DNA from 4 places in the Paenibacillus sp. FSL K6-2862 genome. Region 1 is predicted to be linked to each of the others. Evidence: predicted binding sites of a transcription regulator. Region 1 holds the regulator's gene; each other region holds the start of a gene.
What was found. The regulator LexA, encoded in region 1, represses DNA repair genes until DNA is damaged. The targets are predictions, from matches to a motif close to CGAACATATGTTCG.
Positions count from the first base shown of each region.

Region 2: the regulator LexA is predicted to act here: its motif matches at 1,435-1,448, upstream of addB (helicase-exonuclease AddAB subunit AddB).
Region 3: the regulator LexA is predicted to act here: its motif matches at 942-955, upstream of recA (recombinase RecA).
Region 4: the regulator LexA is predicted to act here: its motif matches at 930-943, upstream of MHB82_RS16535 (DNA polymerase IV).

Region 1 is NZ_JBBOSN010000001.1:4,174,135-4,176,344, reverse strand. Features, by position in the region: gene MHB82_RS18695 (aldehyde dehydrogenase) at 1-666, shown strand, start outside; gene lexA (transcriptional repressor LexA) at 778-1,404, opposite strand; gene MHB82_RS18685 (LysM peptidoglycan-binding domain-containing protein) at 1,700-2,077, shown strand; gene MHB82_RS18680 (DUF896 domain-containing protein) at 2,174-2,210, shown strand, end outside.
Region 2 is NZ_JBBOSN010000001.1:4,844,500-4,846,709, forward strand. Features, by position in the region: gene addB (helicase-exonuclease AddAB subunit AddB) at 1-1,369, opposite strand, end outside; gene MHB82_RS21905 (class I SAM-dependent rRNA methyltransferase) at 1,554-2,210, opposite strand, start outside.
Region 3 is NZ_JBBOSN010000001.1:2,482,182-2,484,391, forward strand. Features, by position in the region: gene MHB82_RS11515 (competence/damage-inducible protein A) at 1-787, shown strand, start outside; gene recA (recombinase RecA) at 1,025-2,089, shown strand.
Region 4 is NZ_JBBOSN010000001.1:3,653,856-3,656,065, forward strand. Features, by position in the region: gene MHB82_RS16535 (DNA polymerase IV) at 1-884, opposite strand, end outside; gene MHB82_RS16540 (FAD-dependent oxidoreductase) at 1,131-2,210, opposite strand, start outside.

The DNA.
Region 1 (2,210 bases):
CTTGGTGGAAAAAGCCCTGTAATTGTTCATAAAGACGCAGATTTGAAGTTGGCAGCTCAGCGGATCGTTCGTGGTAAGTTCTTGAATGCGGGTCAGACCTGTGTTGCTCCGGATTACTTACTTGTACATCAGGACGTACACGATAAACTCCTTGAAGAGATTGGTGAGGAGATTCAAGATAAATTCGGTAAGGATGTCATGGGAAATCCTGATTTTCCGCATATCGTCAACACACGTAACTTTGATCGACTGTCTGTATTCTTAGAAGATGGTGATACTCTCATTGGTGGTCGCTCTGATCGGGATCAGCTGCTGATTGAACCTACCTTGGTAGGAAATGTGGACTGGGATTCACCTGTTATGCAAGAAGAGATATTCGGTCCCATTCTACCGGTAATGACTTACGATGATCTTAATCCTCTGCTCGCTGAGATTGTACGCCGTCCCAAACCGCTGGCGCTATACCTGTTCACGCAGCAAGAAGAGCTGCAGAATCAGGTCTTGGATCAAGTGTCTTTCGGTGGGGGATGCATTAATGATACGTTGTCTCATATGACTTCACATTATTTACCGTTTGGCGGTGTAGGAGAGAGTGGTATGGGGTCATATCATGGTCAGCAAAGTTTTGAAGTATTCTCTCATCACAAAAGCATTCTCAAAAGATAACAAATGGAATTAACGAAGTCGAAATTTAGCATATAAAAAGAGGTTGTCCTGTTAAACAGGGCAACCTCTTTTTGTCATTACAGTTCAGCTGACTTGCTGTTGGAAGAAAGACTAGTGAATATCACGGAAAAGGCCAATCACTTTACCCAAAATGCTAACATGTTTTAAACGAAGTGGTTCAAATGTTGCATTCTCAGGCTGAAGACGAATATGGTCTTTCTCTTTGTAGAATGTTTTAACTGTAGCTTCGTCATCTTCAGTCATCGCAACGACAATATCCCCGTTATCTGCTGTTTGCTGCTGGCGCACGATAACGTAGTCTCCATTGACGATCCCTGCTTCGATCATACTGTCACCAACAACAGAGAGCATAAATACTTTCTGTTCTCCAACATAATGTGTCGGTAGCGGGAAATAATCCTCAATGTTCTCTGTTGCGGTAATCGGAACCCCTGCAGTGACTTTACCTACGACAGGAATGCGAGCAACACTGTGTGCAAACTGATGGGAGTGTTCTGATTCCTCCTGGCTTAATAACTCAATGGCTCTCGGTTTAGTAGGGTCACGTCTAATGAGACCTTTCTTCTCCAAGCGGTCCAGATGTCCATGAACCGTAGAACTGGAAGCCAGTCCAACCGCTTCACCAATTTCACGTACGGAAGGAGGATATCCCTTCAACCGGACTTCATTGCGTATAAACTCCAGAATAGCTTGCTGCCTGCTGGATATCTTCGACATACCGTATCAACCCCATTTTAGTAACGTTTGGGAAAATTATAACATAGAACCTCCGTTCGTACAAACATAAGTTCTAAATAAAATCCGATAAAATCAATGTTTTTGAGTCTTTTATTCGTATAGTCCTTCAAATCTAACAATAGTAAATAAACGAGTTGGATTCATCTAGAGATTTACAGGAGATTTGGGGTTTGAAATAAAGCGAACAATTGTTCTAAAAATCTGTTGTACAAAACAAGTGTTCGTGTTATATTGATTTTAACAGATAGGAACAAACGTTTGGAGGACGATTAATATGAGATATTCCACTTATCAAAGTATTTATGAACCGATGAACTCGGAAGCGGTCAAGTCTAACATAGGTAACTTTAAACAATGGTTTGCAAAAGCCAAGATGCCAACATGGATGTTGAAATTGATTATGGCATCGTTAATCATATTCATTGGCTGCAGCACTGTATTGACTGTGTTTGCAGGAGACGAGAACAATGTTCTTCCTGGCAGCAAAATTGCGGTATCCCAGGGTGAAACATTGTGGAGCTTATCTTTGGAGCATAAACCGGAAAATATGGATACACGTGTATATATAGAAGCAATAAAGAAAGTAAATCAGCTTCAATCGACTTCAATTCAAGCTGGACAAGTCCTAATTTTGCCTCAGTTTACACCTTAAAATCATGATTCATTCGAGCGAGTAAGTAGCAGCCTTGACAAGCCGCCTCGATCATGTCAAAGTTAGTATGACTTTGTATTTTTGGAGGGGACAAGCTTGGATATAGATAGCCTGGTAGCACGCATCAATGAAT
Region 2 (2,210 bases), 670 kb from region 1:
CCAGAGACAGACTCGGGACATATTTCCAAGGCTTGCCGTCGGTCCAGCGGTATCCGTGAATTCCACACGCGAGTATATAATTTTCGAGCTGGTCCATATCTTCACGAGTGATGGAACCATCACGAGGAAGCAGCAGATCCGTTTTGACACAGCGAAATACATCTTCGTAACGCCATCGGCGACGAACGACATCAATTGCAGAACGAATGAATTCGGAGAGCGGATGATGAAGCTCGCTTCTTCTGCGATCCAGGAAAACGGGCACGTCATAGTCCCTGAATAGTGGCTCGGCAATATCGGCATAGGCATCCAGTTGACGAACGAGTACGGCCATATCCCGATAACGCACGCCTTCCTCCTGAGCCAATCTGCGCATTTCCCGCAGTGCACCTTCCATCTCAGCCCTGCGATTTTCGGCTGCGTATAACTTCACGCCCGCATCGCGGCCATCACTTCTCCAACGAATGCGTCGGTCGAACCCAGACTCCAGATGGGCCAGACCAGGGCTGTGCTCATATCTTGGCAAAACATCCGGCTGCAGCACCATCGTTTCGCTCATGACTCCCAGATCCTCAGCCATACCCTTGAGCCGCGCATATGCGCTCGCTGTTGGATGGAACAGGTCCAATTCGCTGGGCAGTGCCCCATGATCATATGGCCGATCCAAGGTCAACGTAATGGTTACTGAAGAGGACTGAAGCATCAGTCTTCCAATTGCGCTCATTTCCTGTGGTGTAAAGCCCTGAAAACCGTCAATCCAGATTTGTGCATCCTGAAGAAGCTCACTCTCTGCCAAACGTTCGTTCAGTTCTGTCAGCGTGTCTTCATCATCGATGTAGAGTTCCGTTAGTTCCTGTTCATAATCTCGATATATAAGAAGCAAATCATGTAACTTATCACCCAGGATCGGTGCTGAAGAAGACGTATTCCAACTAGAAAGGCCTTCTTCCAACAAGCTGGGATCTAGTTCATAACGCTTAAACTCACTGTACAAATCATTTAAATGCCCTATAAAGCCCAATTGATTGCCCGAAGCGCCAAAAAGCTTCAACTCTTCCTTGCGCCGCTGAAGTACTTTATAAAGCAGCATCTTTTTCCCCTCGGCTCCGATTGGAATCCGCGCAGACCCACCCGCTTCCTGCATGATACGATAGGCTAATCGGCGAAAACCCAATACTTCTGCACGCATAGTGCCTTTGATCGCGCCAGAAGAAACCAAAGCCTGCTCGGTGCGAAACGAGCTTTGTTCCGGAACCAACCATATGAGTGGTTTGCCTTGAGGTTCCTTTTGAAGCAAAGACGTAATTTCCCGGGTAATCAGCGTCGTCTTGCCGCTGCCTGCCCGGCCAATAATAAAGCGTACAGACATGTCTAATCCTCCAAACCATCACGAACAAGATTTTAATTCCCAGTATAACATATCTGACCTGGTTCGGAACATACGTTTGCCACAATCCGGTAAAGGCAAATGATTTCCTGTAACATAAAACAAGCCCACAGCTTATTACACTGTGGACTTGTTTCTTATCATCAACTTTTAACAAAATGACAGATCAGTTTGTTTTGCTGCGCACTTCAAAAATGGCAAATTTCAAGTAATGCCCTTCATCTACACCCAAAATTTGCGGGTGATCCTTGCCGGCAGCTTTCCATTCAACCAGGCGCAGTACCTTGCCTGCATCTTCCGCAGCATCCGCAATCGTTTCCAGGAAGAGATCAGGACGCATATGATACGAACAGCTCGCTGTGACCAGATACCCACCTTCATTCACAAGCTTCATGCCATGCAGGTTAATATCCTTGTATCCACGGCACGCGCCTTTGACTGCTGATTTGGTTTTGGCAAAGGCAGGTGGGTCAAGGATGACCACATCAAATGTTTTCCCGCCGCCAGCTGCAAGCGCTTTGGAGGTATCCACTTTCTGTTCGGCTGCCCGTGCACGTACGGATCGCTCTTCTACTCCCTTGACCTGTTCACGTAAATACTGGAAGGCATCAGCGACAACAAATTCTACCCGATCCGTAAAACCGTTCAATTCTACATTGGTGCGGGCACTTTCAATAGCATGCTCTGAAATATCGAGGCATGTGACTTTTTTGGCTCCATATTTGCAAGCGTTCAACGTGAAGCTGCCCGTGTGTGAGAAGCACTCCAAAACAGTAGCCCCATCCCAATAGGGGAAGGTCACCACTTTACCGCTTTTATTAAC
Region 3 (2,210 bases), 1.7 Mb from region 1:
TCCCATGTTTGAGCAGGAGGTCAAACCTTGGTTGTTCCAACATGTTCTTACGAAAGAAATGCCGATTTATTCGAAAATGTTGAAATTTGCCGGGATCGGTGAGTCGGCATTGGAAGACCGTCTGCTTGACCTGATTGATAGCCAAACCGACCCTACGATTGCACCTTATGCAAGTGAGGGAGAGGTAACGGTACGGGTGTCCACCAAGGCTCCGAGTGAGAATGAGGCCAAACAGAAGCTGGATGCCATGGAGGTACTCATTCGGGAACGGTTGCCTGAACACCTCTACGCGAACGAGGATGTGCCTATAGAGTACACAATTGTAACCATGATGGCTGATATGGGTCTGACCCTGAGCGCGGCTGAGAGCTGTACAGGAGGGCTTGTTATGCAGAGCCTGACTTCGGTTCCTGGCAGTGCTTCCATGCTCAAAGGCGGAATTGTATGTTATTCCAACGAGATAAAGGAAAAGCTGCTGAATGTCCCTCATGACTATCTGGAGGGTGAAGATGCTCCCGGGGCTGTGAGCCCTGAAGTTGCTAAAGTATTGGCTGAACAGGTACGCATGATCGGTGATTCCGATTTTGGTCTGGCCGTTACAGGAGTAGCAGGTCCAGGTTACTCTGAGCGTAAGCCACCAGGTCTGGTTTTTATCGCTCTTGCTGAGCGGGGAAAAGAGACGGAGATTCACGAATTGCGTATCAACGGTAATCGGGAGACTGTCCGCATCCGTTCGACCAAGGCTATTTTATACCGCTTATGGCGCAAACTGGTTGCTATGGACTAGGTATACCTTGAATTGCTTTTACAGGGATATTCAAGTATAATCAAAACAGACGGAAGAACCGTAGAATTGGGCACTCAGCCTTGTTTGCGGTTCTTTTTTCTGTTTCATTGCAAGTTTTGCCTAGGAAGAGGCGCCTCGGCCTTTATAAAAAAAACGAATGTATGTTCGAAAAAAAGCTTGGCAAACGTGTTAAAACAAGGTATCATTATCTTATAAACAGTAAAGGGTGTGAGCATATTGTCAGACCGTCGTGCCGCGCTTGATATGGCGCTCCGTCAAATAGAGAAGCAATTTGGTAAAGGATCTATCATGAAACTGGGTGAGTCAACTCACATGCAAGTGGAAATCATACCCAGCGGATCCTTGGCTCTGGATATAGCACTTGGAACAGGCGGCTTGCCAAAAGGCCGGATTGTTGAAATATATGGACCTGAATCTTCAGGTAAAACAACTGTAGCATTGCATGCGATTGCTGAAGTGCAAAGAGTCGGTGGACAAGCTGCATTTATCGATGCCGAGCATGCTCTTGACCCTCAATATGCAAGTAAACTGGGTGTTAACATTGATGAATTGCTTTTGTCCCAGCCGGATACGGGCGAACAAGCATTGGAAATTGCTGAAGCACTTGTGCGCAGTGGTGCTGTTGACATTATCGTTGTTGACTCTGTTGCTGCCTTGGTACCAAAAGCTGAGATCGAAGGCGAAATGGGGGACTCCCACGTTGGTTTGCAAGCACGTCTGATGTCTCAGGCGTTGCGTAAATTGTCTGGTGCAATCAGCAAATCCAAAACCATTGCCATCTTTATCAACCAGCTTCGTGAAAAAGTTGGTGTAATGTTTGGTAACCCTGAGACAACGCCTGGTGGACGTGCCCTGAAATTCTACTCTACAGTTCGTTTGGATGTTCGCCGTATTGAGAGTATTAAATCAGGTAATGACATAATCGGGAACCGTACCCGTGTGAAGGTTGTCAAAAATAAAGTTGCACCACCGTTCAAACAAGCAGAAGTAGATATCATGTATGGTGAAGGTATCTCCAGAGAGGGTAGTATCATTGATATTGGAACAGAACTCGACATCGTTAATAAAAGTGGTGCTTGGTATTCTTACGAAGGCGAACGTCTGGGTCAAGGTCGTGAAAATGCGAAGCAGTTTATGAAAGAGCATAAAGAGATCGCTCAAGTGATCGAGCAAAAAATTCGTGAAGCCAGCAATCTGACGACGGTAGTTCCTGCTCCTACGAGCGAAGATCAACAAAAAGAAGAAGCAGAAGAACAAGAATTGTTTGAGATTAACGAGTAATTCTTCCCTTGCCAGGAGGATCCAGAAGGCGTTGCTTACTGGACTTCCCGGATTGGGGTGAATTGTACCGATCCTGCTAGGGGAGACGGCGCGTGTTTCTCGCGCTGTCTAACAGCTCCTG
Region 4 (2,210 bases), 520 kb from region 1:
TCCGCTCCGGACACACTCACGGAAACGACACTACCCATCAGTCCTTTTTTACGAGCTCTTCGGCATACTTCAGTACAGATATCGAGGATTACCACTTCGATCTCCCAAGCTTCTGTGTAATCTCTAGGCAGGGTCATTCCGTTTCCAATATCCTTTTGTGTACTGTGTGTGTTGACGGTTACCGGCGAGTTATCGAGTCCATTGGCGATGCGCCAGATCACCTCTCCATTAACGCCCCATTTACTTTTGAGTTTGGTAAGTGGTGTGTTCGCCAAGTCTCTAATGGTTCGGATACCCATCTTCCACAGATGTTTTTCCATTCTTGAGCCAATCCCCCACATATCGCGAATGGGCTTATCTCCAATGTGGAGGTGTAATTCTTCTTTCTTTAAGTGGAAAATGCCCCCTTTGACCTTTTTAGCGATCATATCGCAGCACAATTTACTGATGATTTTGTTTTCGCCAATGCCCGCTCTTGCGTAAACCCCTGTTTCATTATAGATCTTATCTTGAATTTGCTTGGCTAGATCGACGGGATCATTACCGAATAGATGCATAGACCCTGTAAAATCAGCGAATAATTCGTCTATACTGTACGGCTCAACCAGATCGGTAAACTCCTCAATAATGGACATGATTTGAGTGGATACTTCAATGTATTCTTGCATATGAGGTCTAACAATGATTAGTTCAGGGCACTTCTGAAGCGACTGCCAGAGTGGTTCTGCGGTGGATACACCCCTCGCTTTGGCTAATGGACAAGCAGCAAGAATAATGCCAGAACGTCTTGCTGGGTCGCCTGCAACGGCAAGTGGTCTATTTTTGTATTGAGGCATTTTCGCCTTTTCGACTGAAGCATAAAAGCTCTGCATATCAATGAGCATAATGGTTCGCTGCTTAGTCAACACTGAAATCACTCCTGTACTTTAAGAACGTATGTTTGTATATATTATAAACCGAACACACGTTCTTTATGCAAGAGGTAAATATTTATATTCATCGGAGGGATGGTCCTACTCAACTTTCATAAGCGTGTCTTACGACAAAGAAAGACCTTGAGGGAATAACCCTCAAGGTCGATCTGAGACTTTTTCATGATTGATTTAATTAATATAAAGTGCATATCCCTTCTATATAAACAGATTATGGTTTGATTTGTCAGCCTGGCCCAGATAGTAACCTACACCACCAATCGTAACCTGATCCATGATCTCTTCCCGCTGGATACCCATCAGATCCATAGACATCTGACAAGCAACCATTTCAACACCTTGTGCTAACGCAGTTTGAATCAATTCTTCCAGAGAGGCGACGTTGTTTTTCTTCATAATGCCGCGAATAACTTTAGGACCGACACCAATCATATTCATTTTGGATAAGCCTAACTTGTGACTACCACGTGGCAGCATAAGATCAAACATACGGCCTATCATGTTTTTGGATACCGGTCCCGGCTGATGCTTGCGAATAATATTTAGTCCCCAGAATGTATAAAACATGGTTACTTTGCGCCCGCTTGCAGCTGCGCCATTAGCAATAATAAGAGAGGCTATGGCTTTATCCAGGTCGCCACTGAAGACAACCATCGTACTGGCAGGTTCCACATGTTGAGCTTCAGAAGAAGATGATTTGACCATTTCTGTCTGCTTGGTTAGTACTGCTTCAATGATACCGTTCTTACCACGTTCCAACTGTATGAGTGCTGCACCAGACATTGCTGCCCATGCCTTTACATCCTCGTAAAACCCTGGATCAGAAGCTTTTACCCGCAGCGTTTCTCCATCGGATAGTTGATCCATCTTCTGCTTTACTTGTATTAACGGACCAGGGCAGCTCAATCCGCATACATCCATTTCTTCATCGATACGCAATGGCTGAGAAGAGAGTTGATCCGTCTGATGTAATGTATTTTGCTTTGGATGAGAAACATGATCGTTATGATTCTGATCATCTGTAACCTCATGCTTTTGGCCAGAATACGGAGCTGGTTTAAATTGCGCTTGGCGATACGTTTTGAATCCACCACTCAAATTATTAACGGTGAAACCGTGCTGACGCAAAATTTGTGTTGCAGTATATCCCCGTAAACCTACTTGGCAGTATACCCAGATTTCTTTAGAGATATCTAGCTCATCCATTCTCTCACGAAGCTCATCCACTGGGATATTTAATGATCCGGGAATGTGGCCATTCCGATGCTCCAGCTCGCT